Regions from separate parts of the Erwinia sorbitola genome, predicted to be linked through region 2. Evidence: predicted binding sites of a transcription regulator. Region 2 holds the regulator's gene; each other region holds the start of a gene.
The links. Region 2 encodes LexA, which represses DNA repair genes until DNA is damaged. Its sites were predicted from a motif close to TNCTGTATGTACATACAGNA; they were not measured.

Region 1 (11,056 bases), 1.1 Mb from region 2:
GAGCAGCTGCCGGTCATTCTGGTGGTGGGAATCAAACTGGGATGCATCAACCACGCGCTGCTGACTGCGCTGGCGATAGAGTCTGCCGGTTTACCGCTGGCGGGATGGATTGCTAACGGCGTTCAACCGCCGGGCAAACGACATCAGGAATATCTGACGACGCTGACACAGCGTATTAATGCACCGTTGCTGGGGGAGATCCCACATCTGACCAGCAAAGATAGAGATGATTCAGGGCGGTATATCACCCTGCCATGACCGGCACAGCGCCTGCTCTCTACTTGCACTAAAAGCTTGTAGAGAGCAGGCGTAGCTGTTTTCACACCGTTAACCATGTATTCACCATGCTTTCATCCAACTGAGCAACTTTGCCATGGGCGACATTGCGCCCGCGGTGCAGCAGCAGGAAATAGTCCGCCACGCGGCGTATAAATGACAGGCGCTGTTCCAGCAGCAAAATGGTCATGCCGAAGTCATGATTCAGACGATGAATCAGATTCCCCATCTCCTCTTCCAGCCAGGGTGACATTCCCTCCGTCGGTTCATCCAGAATCAGCAGCTTTGGTTGCAGAACCAGAGCACGCGCCAGCGCCAGCTGTTGCTGCTGACTGATTGGCAGCTCGCCGCTGCGCTGATGACGCAGGGAGTAGAGCGCCGGAAACAGATCGTAAACCATCGCAGGTATGGCGCGATGGCGTTCCATTCCGGCTCCCGCCAGCAGGGCGATTTGCAGGTTTTCCTCGACGCTCATCTGCGAGAATATATGGCGGCCCTGCGGTACATAGCCAATACCCAGCGATGCGCGTTTTTCCACCGGCTGCAATAGCAAATCCTGCGGCGGGCCGTTATCTTCCTGCCAAACCATTGATCCACTGTTAATAGGCAGGTGCCCCATAATGCAGTTTACCAGCGTGGTCTTCCCCATCCCTGGCTGGCCGATGATGCCGGTGCAGGTGCCGGGCGGTAAATCCAGGTCGACATCCCACAGAATGTGGTTTTGCCCATAAAATTGATTAATAGAACGTAAACTAAGCATCTGACACACTCCTCCAGACAGTTATCGATCGCATCTGTATTGCTTACGCTCTATGTCGTCTGGCAAACAGTCCGGCGCTGTAAAGCACCCTCGTTTTTGTGCTTCTTGCTCTGGTGTTATGAAAGCGTGAGGCAGTGGTAGTTATCTTGCAAATAGCAGGCCAGTTCGGAAAAAGGCCAGAAATCCACAAACTCATAACATCTGTGCCTTCTATTGGTCAGCGCCGCTAAACAGTTGCCGATGGCAAATAGCAGGCTGCACCGGGCCAGTGCCGCAGGTGAATCATCCATGGTGCAGCTGCCATGTAAAATGGCAGCGCTAAAAATTTCCCGGCAGGATGGCAGGTTAGAAACGTGTACAAACGGTGCATAACTCACCCTTTGTGGGGCGTAACCGGGGGCTTTTCGCCACGAAAAAAAAGCAAAAAAAAATATTTGGCAGCGGGAAGTGAGCGTGGGGACGATTTATACACATCAGACAGGTCAGGCGCTGAAAACAGTTATCCACCATTCCTGTGGATAACCTTGTGCATTAACGTCTGAAAACTTACGCCAGGCGAGACGGGGCGCGGCTTACGTACGGGTTGGTGCGAAACTCGGCTTGTTGTTAATATTAATTTAAATCAATATGTTAGTTAAAATCAATACGGAGGAATATCCAGACTTGATCTGCCGGAGGTTTTACCGGGGGGCGCTTGACAAATGTTAAAAACCCAAAGGATCTGGGGATAAGCCTTTAAGGAACTTTTCGCATACGTTTGCGCAACGGGGTGCAAAAGTGCAGCTCTGCTATTAGTTGGAACAGTATGAAAAACAACTGTAATTTTATCCAGTCTTTTTTTCTGGCAAAATCGTCATGTCGGAGTAGAATTAGAGTCCGGTTCGCGCACATCTTCATCAGGTAGCCTTCATGACCAAAGCTTTTAAACTCAACTCCGATTTCAAACCCTCTGGCGATCAGCCGGAAGCAATTCGCCGTCTGGAAGAGGGGCTGGAAGATGGACTGGCGCATCAGACGCTGCTCGGGGTAACCGGATCGGGAAAAACCTTTACCGTTGCCAATGTGATTGCCGATCTCAACCGGCCAACGATGGTGCTGGCACCGAATAAGACGCTGGCGGCGCAGCTCTACGGCGAGATGAAAGAGTTTTTTCCCGATAATGCGGTCGAGTATTTTGTCTCTTACTACGATTATTATCAGCCTGAGGCTTATGTTCCCAGTTCTGATACCTTTATCGAAAAAGACGCGTCGGTAAACGAACATATTGAGCAGATGCGTCTTTCTGCTACCAAGGCGCTGCTCGAACGGCGCGATGTGATCGTGGTGGCCTCGGTTTCAGCGATTTACGGCCTGGGCGATCCCGATCTCTATCTCAAGATGATGCTGCATCTTACGCGTGGAATGGTTATTGACCAGCGCGCGATTCTGCGTCGTCTGGCGGAGCTGCAATATACCCGTAACGATCAGGCTTTCCAGCGCGGTACATTCCGCGTACGTGGCGAAGTGATTGATATTTTCCCGGCAGAATCTGATGACTACGCGCTGCGCGTTGAACTGTTTGATGAAGAGGTTGAGCGCCTGTCGATTTTTGACCCGCTGACCGGGCAGATTGAGTCGGTGATCCCGCGTTATACCATCTACCCGAAAACCCACTACGTCACACCGCGTGAGCGTATTTTACAGGCGATGGAAGAGATTAAAGTCGAACTGGCCGAGCGTAAGCAGGTGCTGCTGGCGAACAATAAACTGCTGGAAGAGCAGCGCCTCAGCCAGCGCACCCAGTTTGACCTGGAGATGATGAACGAGCTGGGTTACTGCTCCGGCATTGAAAACTATTCACGCTATCTTTCTGGCCGTGGCCCGGGCGAGGCGCCGCCGACGCTGTTTGATTACCTGCCGGCCGATGGCCTGCTGGTGATCGATGAATCCCACGTTACCATTCCGCAGATCGGCGGTATGTACCGGGGTGACAGGGCGCGTAAAGAGACGCTGGTCGAGTACGGTTTCCGTCTGCCGTCGGCGCTGGATAACCGCCCGATGAAGTTTGAAGAGTTCGAAGCGCTGGCACCGCAGACGATCTATGTTTCGGCTACTCCGGGTAACTATGAGCTGGAGAAATCGGGCGGTGACGTGGTGGATCAGGTGGTGCGTCCGACCGGCCTGCTGGATCCGACCATTGAAGTACGTCCTGTCGGTACGCAGGTGGACGATTTGCTGTCTGAAATTCGCAAACGCGTGGTGATAAACGAACGTGTGCTGGTGACGGTACTGACCAAGCGTATGGCCGAGGATCTTACCGAATATCTGGAAGAGCACGGCGAGCGGGTGCGTTACCTGCACTCAGATATCGATACCGTGGAACGCGTGGAAATTATCCGCGACCTGCGCCTCGGTAAGTTTGATGTGCTGGTAGGCATCAACCTGCTGCGTGAGGGGCTGGATATGCCGGAAGTGTCGCTGGTGGCGATCCTTGATGCGGATAAAGAGGGCTTCCTGCGTTCTGAACGCTCGCTGATCCAGACCATTGGACGTGCGGCGCGTAACCTTAACGGTAAGGCGATTCTTTACGGCGATAAGATCACCCCTTCCATGGCGCGCGCAATTGGTGAAACTGAACGCCGCCGTGAAAAGCAGGAGCAGTACAACCTGGAGCACGGTATTGTTCCGCAGGGCCTGAATAAGAAAATTGCCGATATTCTGGAGCTGGGCCAGGGGCTGGCGAAAAACAAAGCGAAGGTGCGCAGCATGAAAGGGCGCAGCATTGTGGAAGATGATGCAGAACATATCGACCTGTCACCGCAGGGGCTGCAAAAACGTATCCACCAGCTGGAGGCTCAGATGCAGAAACATGCGCAGAATCTGGAGTTTGAAGAGGCTGCTCAGGTGCGCGATCAGCTGCATCAGGTGCGCGAGCTGTTTATCGCGGCATCGTAACAAGGCCGGACGAGGCATGCCTCGCCCCTACGTAGAATCGCACCCCCGCAATTATGCTGCCGGATATCGTTTCCGTAGGGGTCAGGCACGCCTGACCCGTTGCGTGGTATGAATCGCCCCCGCAATTATGCCGCCGGATATCGTTTCTGGTAGGGGGCAGGCACGCCTGACCCGTTGCGTGGTATGAATCGCCCCCCGCAATTATGCCGCCGGATATCGTTTCCGGTAGGGGTCAGGCACGCCTGACCCGTTGCGTGGTATGAATCGCCCCCGCAATTATGCCGCCGGATATCGTTTCTGGTAGGGGTCAGGCACGCCTGACCCGTTGCGTGGTATGAATCGCCCCCCGCAATTATGCTGCCGGATATCGTTTCCGTAGGGGTCAGGCACGCCTGACCCGTTGCTGCACACTTACACCATCGCCTGCACCGCATGCTCCAGCGCCTGACGCAACAGCTGGCGGTCATGGCGATACGGAATATCACCGGCCTCCAATGGCTCCTGAATCACCAGGCGCCCGTCCAGCTGGCTGCTGTCGACCTTTGGCCCCAGCACCAGCGCATCAATGACCCGCTTGCCTATCGCTTTTTCCATCATCACCAGCTTATCCGCCACCGTCAGCTTTGCCGCAGCCGGGCTAAGTTCTTTACCGAGATTGCCAATAAACACCATGGTGGCTGGAGTACGCCGCAGGGCCTGAGCTATTTCCGGCAGCAGCAGCACCGGCATCAGGCTGGTGTAAAAACTGCCTGGCCCAATCAGAATCAGATCCGCTTCGCCAATCGCCTCCACGGCTTCACGCGTGGCGCTCACTGCCGGGGAGAGCATCAGCTCCTGCGGTGGCTGCGCCATCTGGTCAATCTCCGTTTCGCCGTAAATTAAATGGCCATCACCATCCAGCGCCACCAGATCGACCGGCTGCTCAGACATCGGGATGAGAAAAGCATCCACTTTCAGCAAATTACGGATCAGGTTAATAGCTTCAAAAGGCCTGACGCTGAGGTGATCGAGCGCTTTCAGCATCAGATTGCCCAGGTTATGTCCCGCCAGTTCGCCGTTCCCGGCAAAACGATACTCAAACATAGCTGAGGCCACGCTGGGTTCGGCAATCAGTTGATTCAGGCAGTTACGCATATCGCCCCAGGCGATGCCCCCTTCCGAGCGGCGGATGCGCCCGGTGGAGCCACCGTTATCGGTGGTGGTAACAATTCCGGTCAGGCGTGAGCCAAGAGGTGAAAGGGCAGACATCACACGGCCAAGACCGTGTCCTCCCCCTAATGCGACCACGCGGTCGAGGTCAGCTAAAGTGCGATTTCGCATCGTATCCATCATCATCAATACTAATTATTTATAAGCGCTATTTTACGCTAAACGACAACGAAAGTGCCGGGAAAATACGTTATATATCATTATATACAACGAAATATCGTGCTGGTAACCCTGGGGCATTAGCGTTAACATTTCAACCATCACGCTTTACCGATGTTCGGTAGATCACACTTAAGCCCTGATACCTGTGTCCTTGAGGATATGGTGTCCTGGCCGCAACCGTTGAGTTGCCAGGGTGCAGAAAGAAATGACTGCATCTCCCTATTTGGAAAGGTGTCACAGGTGCCACAATTTACTGATAACTTTGCGCGCAGGTTTTATTACCTGCGCCTGTCGATTACTGACGTATGCAACTTCCGTTGTAATTACTGCCTGCCTGACGGCTATAAACCGCAGGGGGCGCAGAATAAAAGCTTCCTTTCGCTGGATGAAATCCGCCGCGTTACCCGGGCCTTTGCTGCTGCGGGCACGGAAAAAGTGCGCCTGACCGGCGGCGAACCTTCGATGCGCCGTGATTTCACCGAGATTATCGCCGCAGTCCGCGACAACCCCTCAATTCGCCAGATAGCACTCACCACCAACGGATATCGCCTGCAACGCGATATCGCGCAGTGGCGTGCTGCCGGTTTGACGGCGCTTAACGTCAGCGTTGACAGTCTGGATGCCCGCCAGTTTCACGCCATTACCGGGCAGGATAAATTTCATGAAGTGATGCGCGGCATTGACGCTGCGTTTGATGCCGGGTTCAGCAAAGTGAAAGTGAATACCGTGCTGATGCGCGATGTTAACCATCACAGCCTCACGACCTTCCTTGAATGGGTGCGTACCCGTCCCATCCAGCTGCGCTTTATTGAGCTGATGGAGACCGGGGATGGCGGTTCGCTATTCCGTAAGCACCATATTTCCGGCCAGGTGATCCGCGATCAGCTGCTGCAACAGGGCTGGGTACAGCAGCTGCGTGCACGCAGTGACGGCCCGGCGCAGGTGTTCTGCCATGCCGACTATCAGGGCGAAATTGGCCTGATCATGCCTTATGAAAAAGATTTCTGCGCCAGCTGCAACCGTCTGCGCGTCTCTGCCACAGGCAATCTTCATCTCTGCCTGTTTGGCGATGGCGGGGTACCGCTGCGCGATCTGCTGGCGGATGACAGCCAGCAGACGGAACTTCAGGCGCGTATTGCCGGCAGCCTGACCACGAAAAAAGAGACGCATTTTCTCCATCAGGGCAATACCGGCATTACACAGAATCTTTCATTTATCGGTGGTTAAAAGGAGTTTATATGAGCAAAGGTACCACGGATTTTATTCCCCTTAACGTGGCGGTGTTGACCGTTTCCGATCGCCATACCGCAGAGACTGACAGCTCAGGCGACTACCTGCGCGCAGCGTTGACGGAAGCCGGGCACCACACTTTTGAGAGTGGCATTGTGACGGATAACCGCTACGCCATCCGCGCTGCGGTTTCTCGCTGGATTGCCAGCAGCGATGTGCAGGTGGTGCTGATCAACGGCGGCACAGGTTTTAATGAAAAAAACTGTACGCCAGAGGCGCTGCTGCCGCTGTTTGACCGTGAAATCGAAGGGTTTGGCGAGCTGTTCCGCATGATCTCATTTGAAGATATCGGTACTTCGACCCTGCAATCCCGTGCGGTGGCGGGTATGGCCAATGGAACGCTGGTAATGGCTATACCCGGTTCGACCGGAGCCTGTCAGCTTGCCTGGGAGCGCATCATTCAGGATCAGCTTGATGCCCGTACCCGTCCCTGTAATTTTGTCTCGCATGTGAAGAAGCCGTAAATGTCTCAGTTAACTCATATTAATGCCGCCGGAGAGGCGCATATGGTGGATGTCTCCGCCAAGCAGGAAACCGTGCGCGAAGCGCGGGCAGAAGCCTATGTGGTGATGCTTCCGGAGACGCTGCAAATGATTATTGATGGCAGCCACCATAAAGGTGATGTATTCGCCACGGCACGTATTGCCGGTATTCAGGCGGCCAAACGAACCTGGGAGCTGATCCCGCTGTGCCATCCGCTGTTGCTGAGTAAGGTGGAAGTTTCGCTGACTGCTGAACCTGAGCACCACCGGGTACGCATTGAATCACTCTGCCGTCTGACGGGTAAAACCGGCGTGGAGATGGAGGCGCTGACTGCGGCCTCGGTAGCCGCGTTGACTATTTACGACATGTGCAAAGCCGTACAGAAAGATATCACCATTGAACAGTGCCGTCTGATAAGCAAAAGCGGCGGTAAATCTGGCGATTTTCAGGCGGTGACTCATGATTAATGTGCTTTTTTTCGCTCAGGTACGTGAGCTGGTTGGTACCGAAAGTCTCGAACTGCCTGCGGAATTTGCCGATGTTGAAGCGCTGCGCAGCCAGTTAGCCCGTAAGGGTGACCGCTGGGCGCTGGCGCTGGAATCCGGCAAGCTGCTGGCGGCGGTCAATCAGACGCTGGTATCGATGCAGCATCCGGTAAAAGCCGGGGATGAAGTGGCCTTTTTCCCGCCGGTCACCGGAGGTTAAAATGGAAACCCGAATTCGCGTAGGCAGTGCCCCCTTCAGCATGAGCGATGAGTATCAGTGGCTGGCGGCATCCGATCTTGACGGTGCCGTGGTGACCTTTACCGGCAAGGTGCGTAACCATAATCTTGGTGATAACGTCAGCGCACTCAGGCTGGAACACTATCCCGGCATGACCGAAAAGGCTCTGGCGGAGATCGTCGATGAAGCGCGTCAGCGCTGGCCGATGCAGCGTGTCACGGTAGTCCACCGCATTGGTGAGCTGTTTCCCGGCGATGAAATTGTTCTGGTGGGCGTCAGCGGCGCACACCGGGGAGCGGCCTTTGCCGCCGCTGAATTTATTATGGATCAGCTAAAAACTCGTGCACCGTTCTGGAAACAGGAAGCCACCGCCGGGGGTGACCGCTGGGTTGCCGCCCGCGACAGCGACCATCAGGCCGCAGAACGCTGGAAATAGCACAATTTTTATTTTCACTCTGGCTTAAGGAATTTCATGCCCCGCTTTTCCCTGCACACTCTTTTGCCGCTGGCTCTGCTGGTGCTGGCAGGCTGTAGCCATCAGCCATCGGAGACTTCACCAGCCCAGCGCCCGACCGATGTTAAAGCCGATATTGCCCGCCTGCTCCCCGCAGGCGTCAGCGATCGCCAGGGTTGGACGCAGGATATCTTTGTGGCGTTCAACAGCCAGAATATCACCCCTGATGTCAGCAACATTTGCGCAGTTATCGCGGTGACCGCTCAGGAGTCGAACTTCAGCGCCGATGCTACGGTGCCGGGCCTGCCGAAAATTGCGTGGGCTGAAATCGATCGTCGCGCCGGACAGCTGCATATTCCGTCATTCCTGGTGCGCACCGCGCTGATGATCAACTCCCCGACGGGCAAAAGCTATGCCTGGCGACTGGATCATGTGAAAAGTGAAAAAGAGTTGAGCGAGGTGTTTGATGATTTTATCAATATGGTGCCGATGGGGCAGAAACTGTTTGGTAATCTGAACCCGATCCACACCGGCGGGCCGATGCAGGTCAGCATTGCATTTGCCGAAGCCAACGCCAAAGGTTATCCGTATCAGGTTGATGGCTCTATCCGTCGCGAAGTGTTTTCCCGCCGTGGCGGCATGTGGTTTGGTACCCGGCATCTGCTTGGCTATCCGGTTAACTATCCTTCGCCGCTCTACCGTTTTGCCGACTTCAACGCGGGCTGGTATGCCAGCAGGAATGCTGCATTCCAGGCTGCGGTATCCCGTCTGAGCGGAATTCAGCTGGCGCTGGATGGCGATCTGATTAACTACGGTTCGGACAGTGCGGGAGCAACCGAGAAAGCGGTGCGTTCCATCGGTAAACGGCTGGATTACAGCGATCGGGAGATTCGCCGGGCGCTGGAGAAAGGGGAGAGTATCGACTTCGAGAAAACCGATCTGTGGAAAACAGTCTTTGCCCTGGCTGAGAAAGATGCCGGGAAAAAACTGCCGCGTGAAGTGTTACCGGGGATCAAGCTTTCAAGTCCAAAGATTACGCGTAACCTCACCACAGCCTGGTTTGCTCAACGCGTGAACAGCCGCTATCAGCGCTGTATCAGTCAAAAATAAAAACCTGAGAGTGGGTAGATCGGAAAAGTGGATGGGGCGATCGAAAAAAATGATCGGCCCCTACCGTTAAATATCTGACATTTGTCGAGGGGCTGACCAATTTTTCGGTCAGCCCGTCATCCTCAGTGCTTATACTGATTCCAGCTTGAAAATCTGCACTGTCTGCGCCAGCGTTTTCGCCTGGTCTTCCAGCGATGCGGCGGCGGCAGACATCTGCTGTACCAGCGCGGAGTTCTGCTGCGTTGCACCGTCCATCTGATTTACCGCCACGGTGACCTGACCAATTCCCTGTGACTGCTCATCGGAAGCGTGAACAATCTCGCCGATAATCGTTTTCACTGAGTTTACCGCCTGCGTCATCTCCTGCATGGTTTTCCCGGCGCTCTGCACCAGTGTTACGCCATGATCAACACGCTCGGTCGACTCGCTAATCAGGGCAGAAATATCCTTAACCGCATTCGCACTGCGCTGCGCCAGACTGCGCACCTCTGCCGCCACTACGGCAAAGCCACGGCCCTGTTCGCCCGCGCGGGCTGCTTCTACCGCCGCGTTCAGCGCCAGGATATTGGTCTGGAAGGCAATGCTGTTGATAATGCTGGTGATGGCACCAATTTTTTGTGAGCTTTCGTCAATCTGCTGCATGATCTGCACCACCTGTGCGACCAGCTGCTCACCACGTTGGGCAATATCAGTGGCATTATCGGTCAGCGCTGTGGCCTGATGGGCGTTATCGGCATTGTGTTTCACCGTTGCCGTTAGCTGCTCCATACTGGCTGCCGTCTCTTCCAGCGCCGCCGCCTGCTGTTCGGTACGCGAGGCGAGGTCAAGGTTACCGCTGGCAATCTCCTCTGCACCCTGGCGCACAGAGTCGCTGGCGAGAATAATTTCACCCACCATATTGCGCAGCTGATGTTGCATGGTCTGCATGGCGAAGAAGATACTCTGCTGATCGTTCTCTTTTACCGGAATGTTGGCGCTGAGATCGCCTTCTGAGACCGCCAGTGCGATATCGGCCGCCTCGCGGGGTTCACCCCCGATTGGTTTAGCCACCTTGCGGCTAAAGACCAGTCCGAGCACGCCGCACACCACCACAATACTGATGACCATCATGATCAGCGCATACATCAGCTGGCGGTTCGCGGCGGCCATCACCAGATCAACTGGCGCGACCACGCTCAGATACCACGGATTCTTACTGTTACCGACCGTCACAGGACGCCAGGTTTGCAGTACCTCCTCACCCAGTACCGGATCGAAATGCTGCACTATTTTGCTGGTAAACCCGTTTGTTTCGCCTTTGTACGGTTTCCCGGCATCATCTTTCACCGGGCTGGATACCACCTTACCGCCAGTCGAGAGCAGCATGGCATAACCGCTTCCTTCCCAGGGTTTGATTTTACTGAGGCGCTGTTGCAGTGACGCCAGTGAAATATCAGAGGTGGTAACGGCCTGTACTTTGCCATTATCAAAAATAACCGCAGCGACTGAGGTCAGCAGGGTAGGGACACCATCATAGGCGTAGCTGTAGGGTTCTGACAGTGTATCGCGCTCAAGCTTACGCGGCACCAGATAGTAATCCCCGGCACCAGGAGTAAGAAATGAGCCCATCAGGTGTGATTTATAACTGCCCGTTTTGTCACGATCCACATAACGCG
Region 2 (11,056 bases):
TGTTTTTACCCGCTTCCCCGCTCTACGCGAGTGTGGCAGAAAAAGGTGGGGTGTAGCGTGGAGAGAAGTCTGCAAATGAGTAAGCTTTCGGCCTACAGCCGTCTGATGCGTATTGATAAACCAATTGGTTCACTGCTTCTGCTATGGCCGACATTGTGGGCGCTCTGGCTGGCCGGGATGAAAGTGCCGCCGCTAAACGTACTGCTGGTGTTTGTGCTGGGCGTCTTTTTTATGCGTGCCGCAGGCTGCGTGGTTAATGATTTTGCCGATCGGAAAATCGATGGTTTTGTGAAGCGTACTCGCGAACGCCCGCTGCCCAGCGGGGCGGTGAGCACGCGCGAAGCAAAACTGCTGTTTGCCGGGCTGGTGCTGACATCCTTTGCGCTGGTGCTGACTATGAACAGCATGACTATCTGGCTGTCGCTGGGTGGTCTGGGTCTGGCCTGGCTCTATCCGTTTATGAAGCGCTACACACATCTGCCGCAGGTGGTGCTGGGAGCCGCTTTTGGCTGGGCGATACCGATGGGCTGGGCTGCCGTTAGCGAAAGCGTGCCGCTAACCTGCTGGCTGTTGTTCCTGGCGAATATCTGCTGGACGGTGGCGTACGACACTCTGTATGCGATGGTTGACCGCGATGATGATCTGAAGATCGGCGTCAAATCTACTGCTATTTTGTTTGGCCGTTTCGATAAGCTGATCGTTGGCCTGTTGCAGCTGGCGACGCTGGGTCTGATGGCGCTGGTAGGCTGGCAGCTTCATCTCAGCGGTATTTTCTACTGGTCGGTGTTAATCGCGGGCGTATTCTTTGTTTACCAGCAGAAGCTGATCGCCGGGCGTGAACGTGAGCGCTGCTTCCAGGCGTTTCTGAATAACAACTGGGTAGGATTGGTGCTTTTCGTGGGCGTAGCGTTCGGTATCTGACAATAAAAAAGGGTCGGCTATTTAATTTAGCCGACCCTTTTTATCTACAACGCGACAGACCTGCGTTAGGGCCCATCAGGGAGTGCCATCACTCTTGCTCGACAGCACTCTCAATCGTCATTCTCACTTCCTGAGTAATCAGATCTGCCAGCAGCTGATAAACCTGCTGTGTATGTTCAACCTGCGCATCACCAGAATCACTGATAAAGCCTTCATCACGCAGTGTCAGCACCAGCGAGGTAAATACGGCTTTATCGAAGAACTCGGGTGCATTAATACCGTGCAGCACCGACAGGCGCTGTGCCATCGTACGGCTCTCTTTTTCCAGCGTTCCACGGTTAATGGTTGGTTTAGCGCTGAGGATAGAGAAGGTGATGGAGTAGCGTTGCAGCGTTTCGCGTACGCCAGCAGCCAGCAGTTGCAGAGTGCGGAAACGAGCAGCACTCAGACGCAGCGTATTATCATCGGCAATCAGCAGCCCCTGACGTGCCATTTCCGCCACCAGTGAGTCCAGCACCAGCCCAAGCTCATCCGTGCTCCAGCGCAGGAACAGCTCGCTCTTCAGCATCGGATAGATCACCGTAACCTGACGCAGCAGTTCAGCGCGGGTCAGCTCACGGTGTTGCATCACAATGGCGGCAATCAGCGACGGCATCACCAGCATATGGTGGATGTTGTTACGGTAGTAAGTCATCAGCACCGCCTGCTCGCGCGGCAGTACCACGATCTCGCCGATATTATCCTGCTCCAGCTCGAACTTATTCATACTGAGCGCATGTTCCAGCAGTGCTTCCGGAGTCATATCCGGCACGGTGGAATCAGGCGAGTACGGCACGTTACGCAGCAGCTGTACGTAGCAGTCGAGCTGCTCGGTCAGCTGTTCACGGGTCATAGAGCGCTGACGAGAAGCCAGCAGCGCAGTGACACACAGGTTCATGGCATTTGCCGCCCCTGCGTTGTTAATGCGAACCATCACTTTCTGCGCAATATCGTTCACCGCCGGGGTTAACCATGCGGGACGCTGTGCTTCAATCGGATCGATAGCCTCACGCCACTCAGGCACCTGCTGATTCAGATAAGCGACCAGCGGCAGCGGTTCACCAAAGTTCACATAGCCCTGGCCGAGGTTTCGCAGCTTACGTAGCCCGCGCACCATCGACATAAAGCCCTCTTTCTCTTTGGTCGCACCACGCAGCTCTTTGGCGTAAGTGCCCACTTCCATCACGTGCTCGTAACCAATATAGATAGGTACCAGAGTGATAGGGCGGTTACCGCCGCGCAGCATGGCCTGAATGGTCATCGACAGCGTACCGGTTTTTGGATCCAGCAGGCGACCGGTACGTGAACGTCCTCCTTCCACAAAGTACTCAACGGAATAACCACGAGTGAACAGTTCACCCAGGTATTCACGGAACACAGTGGAGTAGAGCTTATTGCCCTTGAAGGTACGACGAATAAAGAAGGCGCCCAGGCGACGGAAGATCGGGCCGGCTGGCCAGAAATTCAGGTTGATACCGGCAGCAATATGCGGCGGTACAAGGCCCTGGTGATAGAGGACATAGGAGAGCAACAGGTAGTCCATATGGCTGCGATGGCAGGGAACATAGACAATCTCATGACCGTCCTGTGCCAGCTGGCGCACGCGCTCACCGCCGTTGACGTTAATCCCCTGGTACAGCTTGCTCCACGTCCAGCCCATGATGCGGTCAGTCAGACGAATCGCTTCGTAGGAGAAGTCGGCGGCAATCTCTTCCATCAGCTCAACGGCATTCTGCTGTGCTTTTTCATGGGAGATTTTTTTACTGCGCGCTTCGTCCTCCACGGCTTTAGCAATCGCCTTGGACTTTAACAGCTTATTAAACAGATCCTGGCGAACCGGCAGACGCGGGCCAACAGCGGCAAGACGCTGGCGGGCAAAGTGCATACGTGCCACGCGTGCCAGCTTTTGAGCAATGATCTTGTCCGTACCGTGCTCGGTGGCCATATGGCGCAGCGACACCATTGGCGAGAAGCGAACAAAGCTATCGCGGCCCAGCCAGATGACGGCAAAGAACTTCTGGATGCCGTTTAGCATGCGCAGATGCGGTTGATTGTCACCCTGTACCTCACGGCCAGGTGCGCGACCAAACATCACTGATACCGGCACCATCTGCACATCCAGGTCAGGATGATTGCGGTGCAGGTCGAGATACTCATGGAACAGCTTGACCGATTCGAGATTCGGAACAAAATACGGGAACACGCGCGGGCCATCATGAATAAACACATGGCGTGGCAACACCGTACCGTCGATCTCCAGTGGTTCCAGCGGATCGGGCAGTTCTTGTTTGCGACACTGCTCACGCAGAGCAAGGAGATCGGCCTTTGAATCATAAGGCAGCACATACATAATAGGGCGCGAAGTATCGAGCCCGAGTTCGGCAACCGGTTCAGCCGGGATTGCTTTACTCTTTACCAGTAATTTAACTGGAAGATTCAATAAGTTATAATATAGATTACGCCAACCTGACATAGACAACATGAAGCCTCTTGTTAGCAAAGCGCCGCAAGCATACCAGAAAGCGCTAACAGAATCTGTGGTGTTAAAAAACCTGTAGTTCCACTCATTGACGTTAAACTTCTCAAAGGGTTCCCTGATTATGGCAAATAATGTCACCGGACTGACACGAATCATAAAAGCGGCCGGATATTCTTGGAAAGGCATCCTTGCTGCCTGGCAGCATGAAGCGGCATTTCGCCAGGAAGCCATCGCGGCAATAGTGGCGGTTATCGTCGCCTGCTGGCTGGATGTTGATGCCATCACCCGGGTGCTATTGATTGGCTCAGTGGTAATGGTGATTGTCGTCGAAATTATCAACAGCGCCATTGAAGCGGTGGTTGACCGCATTGGCAGCGAACTTCATCCGCTTTCAGGTCGAGCGAAAGATATGGGCTCTGCTGCCGTGCTGTTAACTATATTGCTGGCAATCTTCGTCTGGATCATGCTCTTAGTGCCATATTTGCGATGAGTTTTCTAAAATTCACTACAAACAGCCTTTCGCCCAAGTTTAGGTTTTAAATGTCTAAATACCTGTATATACTCACAGTCGACTGTATAAACAACCAGGGGGCGGGATGAAAGCACTTACGGCAAGGCAGCAGCAGGTCTATGATCTGATTCGCGACCACATTAATCAAACCGGTATGCCACCGACTCGTGCAGAGATCGCCGCGCAGCTCGGTTTCCGTTCCCCGAATGCTGCTGAAGAGCATCTGAAAGCCTTGGCGCGTAAAGGCGTGATTGAGATCGTTTCAGGTGCCTCTCGCGGTATCCGCCTGATGATGGAAGAAGAAGAAGGTCTTCCGCTGATTGGTCGGGTAGCCGCTGGTGAGCCTCTGCTGGCAGAACAACATATCGAAGGCCACTATAAGGTTGATCCTGACCTGTTTAAACCCGGTGCCGATTTCCTGCTGCGTGTCAGCGGTATGTCAATGAAAGACATCGGTATTATGGATGGTGATCTGCTGGCAGTACACAAAACGGAAGATGTGCGTAATGGGCAGGTCGTGGTGGCCCGCATTGACGATGAAGTCACGGTAAAACGCCTGAAAAGGCAGGGAAATACGGTGCAACTTCTGCCGGAAAACCCGGATTTCAAACCTATCGTGGTCGATCTGCGTCAGCAAACCCTGACCATTGAAGGTCTTGCGGTTGGCGTTATTCGCAACGGCAACTGGATTTAATCGTCACTCCTCGCTAAATCCTGCGCGCTGCTTCTGCGGCGCGTATATCATCTCTAATCAGCTCGACTCTGATGGATTCTGATGAAACTGCTTACCCCCGCAGATAAAAGCCTATGGCGGCTGGCGCTGCCAATGATCCTTTCAAATATCACCGTGCCACTCCTTGGCCTGGTGGATACTGCCGTTATCGGTCATCTCGACAGTCCCACGTACCTTGGCGGCGTGGCGATTGGAACAACTGTAACCAGCTTCCTGTTTATGCTGCTGCTGTTTTTACGCATGAGTACAACCGGGCTGACGGCGCAGGCATTCGGTGCCGGGGATAAATCTGCACTGGCACGCGCTCTGATGCAGCCGCTACTGTTGGCCTTGCTGGCCGGAATAGTGTTTATTTTGTTTAAAACCCCGATAACTCACCTCGCACTGGGCCTGACCGGCGGCAGTGACGAAGTGCTGCACCAGGCAGCCCTGTTTATGCAGGTGCGCTGGCTTAGTGCTCCGGCAACGCTGGCTAACCTTGTGCTGCTGGGCTGGTTGCTCGGAGTGCAGTACGCCCGTGCTCCGGTGATACTGCTGGTGGTGGGCAACCTGGTAAATATTCTGCTCGACCTGTGGTTCGTTATCGGTCTGAAGTGGGGTGTGCAGGGCGCGGCGGCGGCCACTGCAATTGCTGAATACATCAGCCTGATCGTTGGCCTGTTGCTGGTGTGGCGGGTCATGGTACTGCGCGGTCTGACGCTGCGGCTGATGCTGGCAGCCTGGCGCGGTGACGTGGGACGACTGCTGCGTTTAAACCGCGATATCATGCTGCGCTCACTACTGCTGCAAATCTGTTTTGCATCGCTGACCATCTTCGGTGCGCGACTGGGCAATGATGTGGTAGCAGTAAACGCTGTACTGCTGATGTTTCTCACCTTTACGGCCTATGCACTGGATGGCTTTGCTTATGCGGTTGAGGCCTGCTCCGGGGAAGCCTACGGGGCGAAAAATAGTAAGCAGTTACTCAACGTGTGGCACGCTGCCTGTCGGCAATCGTTAGTGGTGGCGTTAGGTTTCTCTCTGTTTTATGCCCTGTTTGGCGAGAATATCGTTGCGCTGTTGACCTCTCTGGAACCGCTACGCCAGCTTGCCGATCGGTATTTGTGGTGGCAGGTGTTAATGCCGCTGGCTGGCGTAGGCTGCTATCTCCTCGATGGGATGTTCATCGGTGCCACCCGTGCCAGTGAAATGCGTAACAGTATGGCCATTGCTGCGCTGGGTTTCGGTCTTACGCTGTGCTCCGTTCCCTGGCTGGGTAATCATGGCCTGTGGCTGGCAGTAACGCTGTTCCTGCTGTTACGAGGGGTAACGCTGTGGGTTATCTGGCGTCGGCACTGGCGTAATGATAGCTGGTTTGCTCACTGAAATATTTGCTTACGTAAGCCGATAAGTTATTAAATTGCTGATTTTAAATGACTTTGTATCTGTTTTGGAGCGTCAGGGCAGGGGGTTAGCGGTCATATTGCATTTTCTCTACTACAATTATCTCTGTGTCAGGCGCTTCACCAGATAATTCTCTGGCTAATAAGCCAAATTCTGAGACAAAGAAGCTGTTTTAACCCAAGGTAGAGGAATCACATTATGAATAAAGACGAAGCCGGCGGTAACTGGAAACAGTTTAAAGGTAAAGTGAAAGAACAATGGGGTAAGCTGACCGATGATGACCTGACGGTCGTTGAAGGTAAACGCGATCAGCTGGTAGGTAAAATTCAGGAACGCTACGGCTATCAAAAAGATCAAGCCGAAAAAGAGCTAAGTGACTGGGAAACCCGTCACAACCACCGCTGGTAATACAGCGGCTCCTGCCAGGACATTGCTCCTATACCGGCACAAGGATAGTGCCACTCAGCTCTAACCCTTCCCTTAAATATTTATACTAACGCCCACGTTTTTTGCTTTGCACACTATGATCGTGCTGGCACGCATCCTGATGTGTACAGGCTTCAATTTCCCCGCATTGCTGACAAAATCCATGCGCCTCAATCACGCTATGACTCAGTTTAAAACCTGACTTCAGGGCCAGTGATTTCAGAATATCTTCCACTCCATCGGCTTGTTGCTCCGTCACCGAACCACAGCGGCCACAAATCAGCATTGCTGAGGTGTGAGACGGTTCTTCAAAATGATGGCAGACCACATAGCTGTTAGTGGACTCAACGCGATGGATAAAGCCCTGCTCAAGCAGAAAGTCCAGTGCACGATAGATAGTCGGGGGCTTTGCCTGAGGTTCAGAGGCACGCAGCAAATCCAGCAGATCGTAGGCGCTGATAGCTCCATTCTGCTCGCTCATCAGGCGCAGCACTTCAAAACGCTGCGGCGTCAGGCGCACGCTGCGCTGCTGACAGATAGCTTCTGCCTGTGACAGGATTTTTTCAGCGCTAATAATATTCATTGTTCCCCTCCTCAGGCAATTTCAGGATGTTATTTTATCACATCTGCAACAAAACACCGAACTCACCGTCCTGCGACTCCCGGCCAACAAAATTCTGCCCGACAATCTCGATTATTCACTGGTATTGCTGCTAAGTGCAGAAGGTTAAAAAAATTTCACCATTGTCTTGATGGCACCAGGGCCACTATTTTTTTATTCAGCCGGGCTAATCAGATTTGCAGGGCTTAAGGTTCGTGTCTACCTTTTGCAAAGGGCTATGTGCGTTTGGCACTGAAAAAAACAGATGTGAAACGTTCAACTGTTAGCGTGATAACAGATTAATAAAATGGCAATGACCTGATAAGCCCACTCATCTTCTCTCAGTTCACAGCAATGAAATGGTGCCTTTATGTTCATTATTCAGGCATCCGGTTATGCGCGTTCTTGCGCATTCGCTTTTTTCATTTTTTAAAGGTGGGTTTGGGGTCAATGGCAAATAAATTCAAGAAATTAATCGGATTTTCCCGACCAGTAGTATTACCCGCTCTGTTGTTTACTCCATTGAGTGTGTTTGCTGCGGGTAACTACTTTGATGCCCGAAATGATGCGATGGGGGGAACAGGTGTGGCATCTTCCAGCTATGGTTCAGCTGTACTGGCTAACCCGGCGTTGATGACCAAAGCCCGCCCGGAGGATAGCGTCAGCATCATACTGCCTGTAGCAGGCGCGCAGATCAGCGATAAGGGAAAGCTGGTCGATAAAGTGGATGACCTGACCGATTCGGTCAACAATTACAAAGGACTGGCGGATAACATCACCTTCCCCTTCTCCCCAACGGATATTGCACGTGCTCAGGACGCGGCTGGCGATCTTGCTGGTCAGCTGCGTGATATTAAAGGACAGAAAGCCTGGGCTAACGCCGGAGCTGCATTTGCGGTGACAGTACCCAATGAAGTGCTGCCTTTCGCATTTGTCACTAAAGCTTACGGTACTGCCTCGGTGGTCACAGATGTCACGCAAAGTGATATCGACTACCTGCAAGGCATCGCTGATGGCACCGTTATTCCGACCAGCGAAGGGTTGAATAGCCTGACCTCTGCCGGACTGGGGCGTGCAGCGGTTGTATATGATATGGGGATTGCCGTAGCGCACGAGTTTAATTTCGGCGGTCAGCCAGTTTCACTGGGCGTGACCCCTAAGCTGCAAAGAACCACGCTGTATAACTACAGTGCTTCGGTGTACAGCTATGACAAGTCAGACTTCACCAACGGCAACTATAAGAACACCAACAACGGATTTAACCTTGATGCAGGCGCTTCAACTGACCTGGGTGAACACTGGACGGTCGGTCTGAGTGCGCAGAACCTGATTTCTCGTGATATCGATACCAAAGAGGTCAGTGGATATAAGGATACCTATCAGATCCGCCCGCTGGTGACCTCCGGTGTTTCATATCATACCGAACGCCTGACAACGGCTCTGGACGTCGATCTCACCCCAACCAAGCGCTTTAAAACGCAGGATGATAGCCAGTATGCCGCAGTGGGTGCTGAGTATCGTTTACTGGACTGGCTACAGCTGCGCGCCGGTTATCGTGCCGATGTGAAGTCCAATGACACCAACGTATTCACAGGCGGTTTTGGTCTGTCACCGTTTAATAAGGTTCATCTGGATCTTGCCGGGATGGTGGGGAAAGACAATACCTGGGGAGCTGTTGCGCAGTTAAACTTTACCTTCTGATAATGCGATCAATCTTTGAGAGGGTAACCGGATAAAAGGTTATCCTCTTTTTTTAAAGATTCGGCGGCGGTGGTGCAGTCATTCGGGGCTGATAGCTCTGAAACCGATTGCAGGTGTCGAATGAGGTTCAATATTTATTCTTTGATAATAATTTTATATATTTTTTCTTGAAACTGAACCTGATAAACGGGTTGAAAATAAATCGCATTTTTGATGATTTTTTTAAAATCCCCTTCAGTATCTGAAGCTGGCTTAAGGAAATTTTGTCATAATGCTTATTCAGCAACTCGATGACATGACAAGAGGTATATATCCGGTATTTTTCACCGAAGAGGCTATCCATCTTGATTACCGCGGCTGCCAGATAAGAGATCTTCTCTGCGGTGATGGTGTTGGATAACGAACCATTTCTTTTCCGATGAAAATAAAATGAATTCTCATCAACGTAAATACTCCTGGCATTCATCAAGATTTCAGGGAAAGTTGCTGCATCTTCATAGCAGGTGTAATCAGGGAATCTTAATTCTGTGAACAGTTTCCGACTGATTACTTTACCGCCTAAATGCGCCTGGAATTTTTTATGGGTAAGAAAGGTCTTAATGGCTTTATGTGATGACGTTTTCTGCGCTCTGCTTAAGCTGTAGTTGACTTGAGTCGAGGCTGCATCCTGGTATTCTTTCAGCTTACATATATAGAGATCGGGGTTCTCCTTCACAAGCAGCGTGACTATTTCTTTCAGTGAGTTTTTGCAGACAATATCGTCACCATCAATCATGGTAATGTACCTTGCGCTGCATAATGAAAGTCCGTAGTTTCTCACCTGACCAATTTTTTTCAGATTTATTCTAAAATAGCTGCTGTTTTTATTTTTATTGGCGAACGCCATCATCATTGAAGGCGTACGATCAACAGATGAATCATCAAGCAATATTATTTCACATAGCGGTAACAAATCACCGACAGCCAGGAGAATGCTTTCCATGCAATCAGTAATATAATCTTCAAGATTATGCGCAGTGACTAAAATGGAGAGCACTTTTCCCTGTGATATTGAAGACTGATTAGTTATCAGACTCATGGTCTTTTTCCTTTTTTTAAAAAACCTCAAATGCCTTTTGAGGATACTGCTGACTCAGTGACTCTTTTCCTTATTGTTAAAATAGTGATGCGCTGTAAGCATTCACATTTTTAAGGACAGTTTGCTCCGTATCACGCGGTTTTAGGTTTTGTCAGATTATGACCGGGAACTGGAATTGTTGCTGAATCTACCCAGAAATCGTTCTATGCCGGCAGCACATGCTGAATGGCTGTTATCAGGGTCTGAGTTAAATCAGCTGCTTCCATTACTCACTCGGCTTACATGTCAACTTTTAGCAAAATATATTGCCCTAACTATGTTATATAGTAATTTATAAAAGGTAAGATTTACACATGAAATTATTCCTTCCGTTACACGCTTTGTTAGTTCAGCCTTAACTTGTTACATCGGGTATCTGTGTACATCAGCAATCCTGTCACCCTGCGGCCCGCCATGCTATGATTGAGCACAATATCGACACCCCTTTTCTGATACAGAGTTAGCGCTTTTCATGACCGAAAATTTACCTGCACACCGCTTCTCCATTGCACCTATGCTCGACTGGACCGACCGTCACTGCCGTTACTTCCATCGTCAGCTGACACGACAGACGCTGCTATACACCGAAATGGTGACAACCGGCGCCATCATCCATGGCAAAGGTGACTATCTGGCCTGGAGCACTGAAGAGCAACCCGTAGCGCTCCAGCTGGGCGGCAGCGATCCAGCTGCACTGGCACAGTGTGCGAAACTGGCGGAAGAGCGCGGCTACAATGAGGTTAACCTCAACGTTGGCTGCCCGTCCGATCGCGTACAGAATGGCCGCTTCGGTGCCTGCCTGATGGGAGAAGCTCAACTGGTTGCTGACTGCATTAAAGCGATGCGCGATGTGGTGTCTATCCCGGTGACGGTCAAAACACGTATTGGTATCGACGACCAGGACAGCTACGAGTTTCTTTGTGATTTTATTCAGCGCGTAGCGGAGCAGGGAGGCTGCGAGACGTTTATTATTCACGCCCGCAAAGCATGGCTTTCTGGTCTTAGCCCGAAAGAGAACCGCGAAATCCCTCCGCTAGACTATGAGCGTGTTTACCAGCTGAAACGCGATTTTCCGCAGCTCACCCTGTCGCTTAACGGGGGGGTTAAATCGGTGGAGGAAGCCAGTATCCACTTGCAGCATCTGG
Region 3 (11,056 bases), 1.3 Mb from region 2:
ATCACGCCCATATGCCCCGGCTTCGGAACGGAAGCATGGGGTGTGAGCAGTCATTTTGATCGGCAGTGATTCTTCTTCCAGAATCTCATCGCGCACCAGGTTGGTCAGCGGAACTTCTGAAGTCGGGATCAGCGCATAGTTGCTGCTGGAGGCTTCTTCTTCCAGCGGGCGGGTATGGAACAGATCTTCGCCAAACTTAGGCAGCTGCCCCGTACCGTACAGGCTGGCATGATTTACCAGATAAGGTACGTAGGTTTCCTGGTAGCCATGCTGTTCGGTATGCAGATCAAGCATAAACTGGCTCAGAGCGCGATGCATCAGCGCAATCTGGCCCTTCATCACGATAAAGCGTGAACCGGTCAGTTTTACCGCTGCGGCAAAATCAAGGCCTGCGGCCATTTCACCCAGCTCTACGTGGTCACGCACCGCAAAGTCAAACTTGCGCGGTTCACCCCAGCGGCTGATTTCCAGGTTTTCACTGTCGTCTTTGCCGAGCGGAACCACATCCGCAGGGATGTTGGGGATCGCCAGCGAAAAGTCATTGATGCTGGTCAGCAGCGCATCCAGCTCTGCTTTAGCAGCGTCCAGGCGCTCGCCCAGAACATTCACTTCCTGACGCAATGGCTCGATATCTTCCCCACGTGCTTTGGCCTGCCCGATGGATTTGGATCGAGAGTTACGCTCAGCTTGCAGGTTTTCAGTTTCAACCTGCAGTACTTTACGACGCTCTTCATGTGCGCGCAGCGTATCAACGTCCAGCTTATAGCCACGGCGTGCCAGTTTTTCAGCGACTGCGTCTGGCTCAGTACGCAGTAGATTGGGATCGAGCATGCTTGTCCTGTGATGATTGAGTGAATAAAGAAGGGACGCACCGACATATCGAATGCGTTGAATTCATTGCTAACCTTACCGCAACGTCACTGTTAGCGGTAGCGCTTTGTCGGACTATTTTGATCCTGTTCAACCAACCAGGCGAGCTTTTCACCAATCTTACCTTCCAGCCCGCGTGAGGTCGGACGGTAATAGCGGGTTTGCGCCATTTGCTGCGGGAAATAATCCTCACCGGCGGCATAAGCATTAGGCTCATCGTGAGCGTAGCGGTATTCCGCGCCCAGCCCCATTTCCTTCATTAGTTTGGTGGGTGCATTGCGCAAATGCTCGGGAACATCATAATCAGGGTTTTCTCGCGCATCACGCATCGCCGCTTTAAATGCGGTATAAACAGCGTTACTTTTTGGCGCACAGGCCAGATAAACAATCGCCTGCGCTATCGCTCGCTCACCTTCCGCAGGGCCAACGCGGGTAAAGCAATCCCATGCAGAAATCGCTACCTGCATCCCTCGCGGATCGGCATTGCCGACATCTTCTGAAGCAATTGCCAGCAAACGTCGTGCGACATAGAGGGGATCACCACCAGCGGTGATAATACGCGCATACCAGTAGAGGGCGGCATCAGGTGCCGATCCGCGTACCGATTTATGCAGCGCTGAGATCAGATCGTAGAAACGGTCGCCTTTGTTATCAAAGCGCGCGCTCCGTTCGCCAGACACTTCATTAAGCAACTGCGGTGTCAGTTCACGCTTGCCGTTACTGTTCACCTCGGCCATATCTGCCATCATTTCCAGCGTGTTCAGCGCGCGACGGGCATCGCCGTTAACCAACTCGGCGATCATATTGCGGGTGTTTTCCGGCAGGATAATGTTCTCACTGCCGTAGCCGCGCTCACTGTCGTGCATCGCCTGATCAAGCACTGCGGCGATATCTTCGGTGGCAAGGGATTTCAACAAATAGACACGGGCGCGGGATAACAGCGCAGAGTTCAGCTCAAATGAGGGATTTTCCGTGGTAGCACCAATAAAAGTAATAGTGCCGTCTTCTATATGCGGGAGAAAGGCGTCCTGCTGACTTTTATTAAAGCGGTGGACTTCATCAACAAACAGGATAGTACGGCGTCCGGCATTGCGATTCTGTCGCGCACGCTCGATCGCTTCGCGGATCTCTTTGACGCCGGAGGTAACAGCCGAAATACGTTCCACATCAGCCTGACCGTAGTGGCCGATGATCTCTGCCAGCGTGGTTTTCCCCGTCCCCGGAGGCCCCCAAAGAATCATCGAGTGAAGATGACCGGCCTCAATCGCACGCGGCAGCGGTTTACCCGCAGCCAGCAGATGCTGCTGGCCGATATACTCGGCCAGAGTTCGTGGCCGCATACGCGCGGCCAGAGGCTGAAACTCATTGCGGGAAAAATCGAGGGACAGGTTACTCACGCAAACCTCACTGACGCTGGTCGTCCACGGTCACGCCTTTAGGTGGAGTGAACTTGAACTTATCGGCGCTGATACTACCGTTTTGCTGGCTCTTCAGCGTATAGCTGCTGCGCTGTCCGTCCTGCTCAACCGCGCTAAACTGGTTGATGGTTCCGTTGGGTGCCACGTTGATGGTGAACTGCTTCAGATTACCATCGGCATTTTTAGGCGTCAGTGAGAAATCGTCACCTTTCTGAGCAATATTATACTGTTTCCAGTCACTCGACTGGTTACGGGCAATCAGCATAAATGGCGTATTGCTGGTGGCATCTTTCAACCAGCTGGCGCTGACCTGCTCGACAAATGGGTTATAGAACCAGAGTGTTTTACCATCAGAAATCAGGGTACTTTCATCCGGCGCAGTCATATGCCAGTTGAACAGATTCGGGCGCTGAACCCACATTTCCCCTTCCCCGTCCTGTACAGAAGCGCCGCTGCTGTCGGTCACCTTTTGATTAAAGGTGGCATGGAAGCTTTTCACCTTATCAAGGCGCTGTTGTAAATCGCCGGAAGCATCAGCCCAGGCAGCAACAGAAGAAAAAGCAGCCAGCACACAGCAGGAAATCATTAATTTTTTCATTACGGCATCCTTATTGAAACTCTTGTATCCCGTTTCGGGTTAAGCGTGACGTGGATAACTTTAGCCAGGTGCTGATAACAACAACAGGAGAAAAAACCTAATTCCCCCTGGCCGCATCATGCAAATATTGGGGCTGCTATCAGGAATTCAACGGGCCAGGCAATGCCTGGCCCTTGGGTCGTTATCTCTGCAATTTTTAACGCTCGTGCGGTGGTGGTGCCAGCACCTCACGATTACCGTTATGCCCCGGTGACGAGACAATCCCCTGCGCTTCCATCTGTTCAATGATACGCGCAGCACGGTTATAGCCAATACGGAACTGCCGCTGAACACCGGAAATAGAGGCCCGGCGCTTGTCGACCACAAACTCTACAGCCTGATCGAACAGCTGATCCAGCTCTTCATCGCCATCTACACCACCCGCGCCGGACTCAGAGTCTTCACCGCCGCTCAGGATGCCCTCTTTATACTGAGGTCGTTCACGCGCTTTCCAGTCTTTAACTACCGCATGCACTTCCTGGTCACGTACAAATGCGCCATGCACACGAACCGGTATGGATGAGTTCGGTGCCAGATAGAGCATATCCCCCATGCCCAGCAGCGATTCTGCGCCACTCTGATCGAGGATGGTGCGGGAGTCAATTTTGCTGGATACCGTAAAGGCAATACGCGTCGGGATGTTAGCCTTAATCAGACCGGTAATCACATCAACCGATGGCCGCTGCGTTGCCAGCACCAGGTGAATACCTGCCGCACGTGCTTTCTGTGCCAGGCGGGCGATCAACTCTTCAACCTTTTTACCCACCGTCATGATCAGATCGGCAAATTCATCCACCATCACCACGATATAAGGCTCTTTTTCCAGAACCGGTGGCGTCATCTCCATGCTATCGGTTGGCTTCCAGAACGGATCGGGGATTGGCCGCCCCATTGCCTCAGCCATATCTACTTTTTCGTTATAACCCGCAATATTACGCACGCCCAGAGCTGACATCAGCTTATAGCGGCGCTCCATCTCCACCACGCACCAGCGAAGCGCATTAGCCGCATCTTTCATGTCGGTGACCACATCGGTTAACAGATGTGGAATTCCTTCGTACACTGACAGCTCAAGCATTTTCGGGTCGATCATAATAAAGCGCACTTCTTTCGGCGTGGCTTTATAAAGAATACTGAGGATCATGGCATTCACGCCCACCGATTTACCGGAACCGGTAGTACCGGCAACCAGCAGGTGAGGCATTTTGCCTAAATCGGCGACAACCGGATCCCCGGAAATATCTTTCCCCAACACAATCGACAAAGGTGACGGGTTATCACGGAATGCTGGACAGTCCAGCACTTCACGCAGATATACCGTCTGACGGTTAAGATTAGGCAGTTCCAGCCCGACATACGGGCGGCCTGGAATGACTTCCACCACACGCACGGCTACTGCTGACAGTGAACGAGCCAGATCGCGTGAGAGGTTGGAGATACGCGCCGCTTTAACCCCCGGTGCCAGATCGAGTTCAAACCGTGTAATGACCGGGCCTGGTGAATACCCCACGACTTCCGCCTTAACACGATAGTCGGCCAGACGTGCTTCGATCAGACGCGCAGTCTGTTCCAGTGCAAACTGGTCTACCGGCTCAGTTTCGGCTGGCGGCGATGCTAACAGATCGAGCGTTGGCAATGGAGTCGTCGGTTTATAAGTTGGACGTTCATCGCGCATCAGGAACGGGTGAATCAGACTGTCCATATCCGGTTCCTGCGGCCTGACTGGCTGCGTTACTGGAGCAGGAGTGACAGGAGCCGCTGCGGGCTGCCAGGCAGGCGCGGCAGGCTGCACAACAGGTGCCGGTGCAGGAGCGGGCGTCTGCACTGCTTCAGGCTGTTGCCACTGCGACTGCACCGGAGCAGCAGGTTCTGCCTCAGGAGCTGCCGACAGGGTGAATAGCGGCTCTACAGGGCCATCATCCACCAGGTCGTCCATCGGTGAGAAATCAAATGCGCCGGATGTGTCGAGCGTAAAGGCCGGAAGAGGGGTTTGTGCTTCAGACGCATAACGCTGTTGCTGCTGTTCCGCAAACTGACGGGCAAGCGCTGCCTGTTGCAACGCCTCTTCATCTTCGGGAGCAAATTCTTCTCCGTAGCGCTGCTGTTCACGCGCCAGGAATGCTTCGCGCAGCTGGGCCTGCTCTGCTTCATCCTGTTCATCCGGCGACGCAGCCTGCCAGGAAGTGTTATCAGGCACTGCTGCAATTTCAGGTTGGCGCATCTCTTGCTCTTTAGCTTTTTCTTCCGCCATACGCTGAGAAGGTAGCTTAATACCGTAGGAGGCCAGTTCGCGACGGGTAGGCAATTTAACCGGGTTCGGGCGCGGCAGCTCAGGGCCAATCCCCTGCTTAACCTGCGGATTGAGATCGTCACCGCTGGTTGCCGTAAAGCCCGGCATAAACGGCGTGTTACTACTGGCAGAGTGAGCGACAGCACCAATAGCAGCACCAGTCGCGGCAGCTGCTACAGAAGCAGGATGCGATGCATGTTGGGTAGAGAAATCAAACGGTGATGTTGATGCATTCTGCCAGTTGCCCATCTTAGGGCCATCATCATCAATTGTATGATCCGGGGCTGGTGTTTCAGCTTCCGCCGGAACTTCGAAGCGATACAGCGAGGGCTGCGGCGGTGCTACCGGAGTGGAAACCTGAACATCGGCAGGTGCGGCATGCTCCTGAACCGGCGCTGTGACCGGAGCAGCAGGTGCGGCAGGTGCGGCAGGTGCAACAGCAGCAGGCTGCGAGGCAGGAGCTGAAGGAGTGACGCTGACTGAGGGTTTAGCCAGCAGCGGGTCACCCTGTTCTTCTTCATCATCTTCCGCATACAAAGGCTGGGGTTTGGTTAGCAGCACGTCGTCGCTGTCGTCAGTACGCGTCTGCGCACTACGTTTCGCCACCGGCTCTTCAACTTCATCATCGTAGTCATCTTCATGCCACTGTTCATCGGCACGTGAGCGGTTGCTGGCAAAAGTCAGAACGCCCATCACCACTCCACCAATTTTTTCAGCGATGGTAAGCCAGGACCAGCCGGTATAGAGAGTCAGCCCGGCAGCCCAAATACACAGCAACGTCAGTGTGCCGCCTGGCCCGCTAAAGTACGGAGCCATTGCACTGCTTAACAGGCTGCCGATCACCCCGCCAGAGGCGAAGTACCAGATATCATCAGCATTCAGTGCGGCAAGACCACATGAGGTTACCACCAGCGCCAGCACGCCAATCAGACGCAGGGCGACAGCAAAGTAATCGATGTATTCCTGGAAATGGCGGCGGCTGAAGGTGATCCAACAAAGACCTAATATTACCGGGGGAAGGGCGTAAGCCATCACGCCAAAAATAAAGAATAGCGTATCTGCCAGCCACGCGCCCACCCCACCACCGAGGTTGTGAATAGGTTCGTGCCAGGCGGTTTGTGACCAACTGGGATCGGACGGATTGAAGCTCACCAGTGCCACCATCAGATAGATGGCGAAAAGAGCAACAACAATTAATAACGCTTCCAGCAGGCGACGCCCGCTGCTCAACGGTTCTAATGAAACGTCTTTATCTTCTGTGTATTCCTGGCTCAAGAGTACTCTCCAGGTGCCTGTAAACTATGGAGGCAACAGCGCCGGGCATGCCCGGCGCTGAACCTGTATGAATTCACAGGAGTGTACCGAAAACTAACAGGTTTTGCACCTGCCCTGTGTTACCGAGTTTTAATCACTAACCGGTTACTTTGTTTCACTTCTTCCATCACTACGTAGGTACGGGTATCGTTCACACCCGGCAGACGCAGCAAGGTTTCACCAAGCAACTTGCGGTACGCAGACATATCCGGCACACGCGTTTTCAGCAGATAGTCAAAATCACCGGAAACAAGGTGACACTCTTGAGTTTCCTCAAGTTTTTGTACAGCGGCGTTAAATTGCTCAAACACATCCGGCGCACCACGATTCAGAGTAATCTCAACGAATACCAGCAGTGACGCATCCAGATAATGCGGGTTTAACTGCGCGGTATATCCGAGAATAAAGCCCTGACGCTCCAGACGACGAACACGTTCCAGGCATGGCGTTGGTGATAAGCCTACGCGCTTGGAAAGCTCGACGTTCGAAATTCGCCCATCCTTTTGCAGTTCATTCAGGATATTGCGGTCAATTCTATCGAGGTCTTTACCCGGCCGTTTTTTATTGTCTACCATTATTATTGTCTCTCTTAAATTCCTTCCCTTTACCCGCCATACCCTGAACGACTTAATGTAACAGGGTTGATCTAAGTGAAGACATTGAGCCTGTGACGTTGTTAAACGCCCTATCTGCATGACGCATGTTGTCTGTCCACACCATGCGTCATTCCAAATAACAGGCTAAGTATATCGGGCAATAAGTGCAAAATTCGGGATGAAACCCTGCTATGCACGACCAGATACACCCTGCTCCCCATAATGTTTTCGCAAAAGCGCAGCCGATTGTCAAAGCAAAACAAACAAAATCAGTACAACATGCCAAAGTGAATGCTGTCTGTCTGTTTTTTAATGACAATTTAGCCGCTTAAAATGCCCGTACGTCAGCAAAATGCAGCTTTTTTCAGCAGTACTGTCTCCTGCCCTCACTGTTGATTGATGAAACCTTTTTCATTAATTGTTAACAAAATCGCAGAACGCTTTTTTTGCCTCGCCAAATTCCCTACAATCCAGAGATAGGTTCGCCAGTTAATTAATGAGGGTTTCATGGGTACGGCTAAACACAGTAAATTACTGATTCTGGGTTCAGGACCGGCAGGCTATACCGCCGCCGTGTACGCAGCCCGCGCTAACCTGAACCCGGTGTTAATCACCGGTCTGGAAAAAGGCGGTCAGTTGACCACCACCACAGACGTGGAAAACTGGCCTGGCGATGCTAACGAGCTTACCGGGCCACTGCTGATGGAGCGTATGCACGAACATGCGGTGAAATTTAACACCGAGATCATCTTCGACCATATCCACAGTGTTGATCTGCAAAACCGTCCATTCCGCCTGACCGGCGATGAAGGCGAGTACACCGCAGATGCACTGATCATCGCTACAGGAGCTTCAGCACGTTACCTGGGGCTGCCGTCTGAAGAGGCGTTCAAAGGTCGTGGGGTCTCAGCCTGCGCCACCTGTGACGGTTTCTTCTACCGTAATCAGAAGGTCGCGGTGATTGGCGGGGGCAACACCGCAGTGGAAGAGGCACTTTATCTGGCAAATATCGCAGCCGAAGTGCACCTGATCCACCGCCGTGACAGCTTCCGTGCGGAAAAAATTCTGATTGATCGTCTGAATGAGAAGGTCAAAAATGGCAATATCGTGCTGCATACTGACCACACGCTGGATGAAGTGCTGGGCGATCAGATGGGCGTCAGCTCTCTCCGCCTGCGTTCAACCAAAGACGATCAGACCAAAACGCTGGACGTCGCGGGCCTGTTTGTTGCCATCGGCCACAGCCCTAACACCGCAATTTTCAACGGTCAGTTAGCGCTGGAAAATGGCTATATCAAAGTGCAGTCCGGTATTCAGGGGAATGCTACCCAGACCAGCATCCCAGGTGTCTTCGCCGCAGGCGATGTGATGGATCATATCTATCGCCAGGCGATTACCTCTGCCGGAACCGGCTGTATGGCCGCTCTGGATGCCGAGCGCTATCTGGATGGTTTAGTTAAAAATAATAAGTAAGTTGTTAAAACTCTGAGCTAATATTGCCAAAGGCGACGTACAACTGTCGCCTTTTCACCCTCCGCATTGTAACATTGCCACGCTTGACACCAATCTTCCAGGGGCCTTTGCCTCTCTACTGTTTACGTCAGGGCAATCCGGCAACAGATGAATAAAACACGACAACAACAACTCACCCGCTGGCTGAAAAGTCAGAGTGTGCATGGCCATCGCTGGCTACGCCTCTCATTCCTGCTGGGCACCTTAAGCGCTCTGCTTATCCTCGCTCAGGCCTGGTTTCTGGCCTCGCTGCTTCAGGCGCTGCTGGTAGATCACCAACCCCGGGACAGTCAGCTACTGCATTTCATTCTGCTGCTTGCCTGCTTTGCTGCACGTGCCCTTCTGGCATGGCTGCGCGAAAAAATCGGCTTCAAAACCGGTCAGGCTATTCGTCAGACTTTGCGCCACCAGGTGCTGAACCGTCTGTCAGATCTCGGCCCGGCCTGGATTCAGGGTAAACCTGCCGGCAGTTGGGCTACGCTTTTGCTGGAACAGATTGAAGAGATGCAGGATTACTATTCGCGCTATCTGCCACAGATGATGCTGGCCGGCGTCATCCCGCTGCTGGTGCTGATCCTGCTGTTCCCGGTTAACTGGGCTGCATCGTTGATCCTGCTGGCGACTGCGCCATTAATTCCGCTATTTATGGCGATGGTTGGCATGGGAGCTGCCGATGCTAACCGCCGTAACTTCCAGGCGCTGGCGCGTCTGAGCGGTCAGTTCCTCGATCGCCTGCGCGGGCTGGAAACACTACGTCTTTTCCACCGCGCTACGGCTGAAACTGCCTCAATTGCCGAAGCATCCGATCAGTTTCGTCAGCGTACAATGGAAGTGCTGCGAATGGCATTCCTGTCATCGGCAGTACTTGAGTTCTTCGCATCCATCTCGATTGCGCTGATCGCTGTTTATTTTGGTTTCTCTTATCTCGGCGTCTTTGACTTCGGCCACTACAGCGGCCCGGTTACGCTGTTTGCCGGGTTCCTTGTATTGATACTCGCCCCTGAATTTTACCAACCGCTGCGCGACCTCGGTACTTACTACCATGCCAAGGCACAGGCAATTGGCGCTGCGGATGCGTTGCAAACCTTCCTTGAGGAGAGCGAAACCGCTTCTGTTGAGCGTGGCTCCCTGACGCCGGAGCTGGGTGAGGGTTTCAGCCTCGTGGCTCAGGATCTGGTGATCGCTACGGCCGACGGCACCACGCTTGCCGGCCCGCTGAATTTCACTTTAGAACCAGGAAAGCGCGTAGCGCTGGTCGGGCAGAGTGGCGCCGGTAAAACATCCCTGATGAATGTGCTGCTGGGCTACCTGCCCTACCGGGGTTCTTTGCTGATTAACGGTATCGAACTGCGTGATATTGCTCTGCCGCACTGGCAGCAACAGCTGGCATGGGTGGGGCAAAACCCGCACCTTCCAGCCGGAACAATCAGGGAAAATATTCTGCTGAGTGGTAATAACGATGAAGCGCGCCTGCAACAGGTGCTGGAGCTGGCGGGAGTGAATGAATTCCTGCCACGGCTTCCTGCGGGTCTGGACAGTGAAACGGGCGACCAGAGTAGCGGCCTTTCGGTTGGTCAGGCACAGCGTATTGCTGTCGCGCGCGCCCTGATGAAACCGTGCAAACTACTGCTGCTGGATGAGCCAGACGCCAGTCTTGATGCCCATAGCGAGCAGCACGTTAACCACGCACTGTTACAGGCCTCTCATAATCAAAGCACGCTGCTGATCACCCACCAGCTCGACCGTCTCGATCAGTGGGATGAAATCTGGCTGATGCGTAAAGGTGAAATTGTTCAGACTGGTCGCTATGAAGAGCTGGCTCATCAGCCGGGGCCGTTTGCCGACCTGATGGCCCAGCGAGGAGGATCGCTCGAATGAAAAGCCTGCTGCCGTTTTTAAAACTCTATCGCCGCCATATTGTGCGATTGCTTGCCGGTATTCTACTGGCAGTAGTGACGCTGCTGGCGAGCATCGGTCTGCTGACGCTGTCCGGATGGTTCCTCGCCGCCACCTCACTGGCGGGTGTTGCTGGAATCTACTCCTTCAACTATATGCTGCCTGCTGCCGGAGTACGCGGCGCGGCCATCAGCCGTACCGCTGCGCGCTATCTGGAGCGTCTGGTCAGCCACGACACCACCTTCCGCGTTCTGCAACATCTGCGGGTATTCACCTTCAGTAAGCTGCTGCCGCTCTCCCCTGCCGGAATTGCCCGTTTTCGCGAGGGGGAGTTGCTCAACCGTCTTGTCGCCGATGTAGATACGCTGGATCATCTCTATCTGCGCGTGATTTCTCCGCTGGCTGGCGCGCTGGCAGTGATTGCCGTGGTAACCGTGGGCCTCAGCTGGCTGGATAGCAGCCTGGCACTGACGCTTGGCGCACTGATGCTGTTAACGCTGCTCGTGATACCGCCGGTGTTTTA

Region 1: uvrB (excinuclease ABC subunit UvrB) is a predicted target of LexA. The motif match lies at 1,851-1,870, and genes of this name have one in related genera.
Region 3: GN242_RS22015 (DNA translocase FtsK 4TM domain-containing protein) is a predicted target of LexA. The motif match lies at 6,552-6,571, and genes of this name have one in related genera.

What each region holds. Positions count from the first base shown of each region.
Region 1 covers NZ_CP046509.1:3,180,924-3,191,979, reverse strand. Annotated here, with positions in the region: gene bioD (dethiobiotin synthase) at 1-258, shown strand, start outside; gene GN242_RS14320 (ABC transporter ATP-binding protein) at 320-1,036, opposite strand; gene uvrB (excinuclease ABC subunit UvrB) at 1,946-3,970, shown strand; gene GN242_RS14310 (gluconeogenesis factor YvcK family protein) at 4,382-5,290, opposite strand; molybdenum cofactor riboswitch at 5,456-5,591, shown strand; gene moaA (GTP 3',8-cyclase MoaA) at 5,582-6,568, shown strand; gene moaB (molybdenum cofactor biosynthesis protein B) at 6,580-7,095, shown strand; gene moaC (cyclic pyranopterin monophosphate synthase MoaC) at 7,096-7,581, shown strand; gene moaD (molybdopterin synthase sulfur carrier subunit) at 7,574-7,819, shown strand; gene moaE (molybdopterin synthase catalytic subunit MoaE) at 7,821-8,273, shown strand; gene GN242_RS14280 (DUF1615 domain-containing protein) at 8,310-9,401, shown strand; gene GN242_RS14275 (methyl-accepting chemotaxis protein) at 9,531-11,056, opposite strand, start outside.
Region 2 covers NZ_CP046509.1:4,302,962-4,314,017, reverse strand. Annotated here, with positions in the region: gene ubiC (chorismate lyase) at 1-56, shown strand, start outside; gene ubiA (4-hydroxybenzoate octaprenyltransferase) at 58-921, shown strand; gene plsB (glycerol-3-phosphate 1-O-acyltransferase PlsB) at 1,010-3,433, opposite strand; gene GN242_RS19550 (diacylglycerol kinase) at 3,561-3,929, shown strand; gene lexA (transcriptional repressor LexA) at 4,036-4,644, shown strand; gene dinF (MATE family efflux transporter DinF) at 4,726-6,048, shown strand; gene GN242_RS19535 (CsbD family protein) at 6,265-6,474, shown strand; gene zur (zinc uptake transcriptional repressor Zur) at 6,560-7,069, opposite strand; gene GN242_RS19525 (conjugal transfer protein TraF) at 7,544-8,794, shown strand; gene GN242_RS19520 (glycosyltransferase family 2 protein) at 8,922-9,872, opposite strand; gene dusA (tRNA dihydrouridine(20/20a) synthase DusA) at 10,384-11,056, shown strand, end outside.
Region 3 covers NZ_CP046509.1:3,035,594-3,046,649, forward strand. Annotated here, with positions in the region: gene serS (serine--tRNA ligase) at 1-831, opposite strand, end outside; gene GN242_RS13640 (replication-associated recombination protein A) at 924-2,267, opposite strand; gene lolA (outer membrane lipoprotein periplasmic chaperone LolA) at 2,275-2,886, opposite strand; gene GN242_RS22015 (DNA translocase FtsK 4TM domain-containing protein) at 3,083-6,490, opposite strand; gene lrp (leucine-responsive transcriptional regulator Lrp) at 6,610-7,104, opposite strand; gene trxB (thioredoxin-disulfide reductase) at 7,633-8,598, shown strand; gene cydD (heme ABC transporter permease/ATP-binding protein CydD) at 8,746-10,515, shown strand; gene cydC (heme ABC transporter ATP-binding protein/permease CydC) at 10,512-11,056, shown strand, end outside.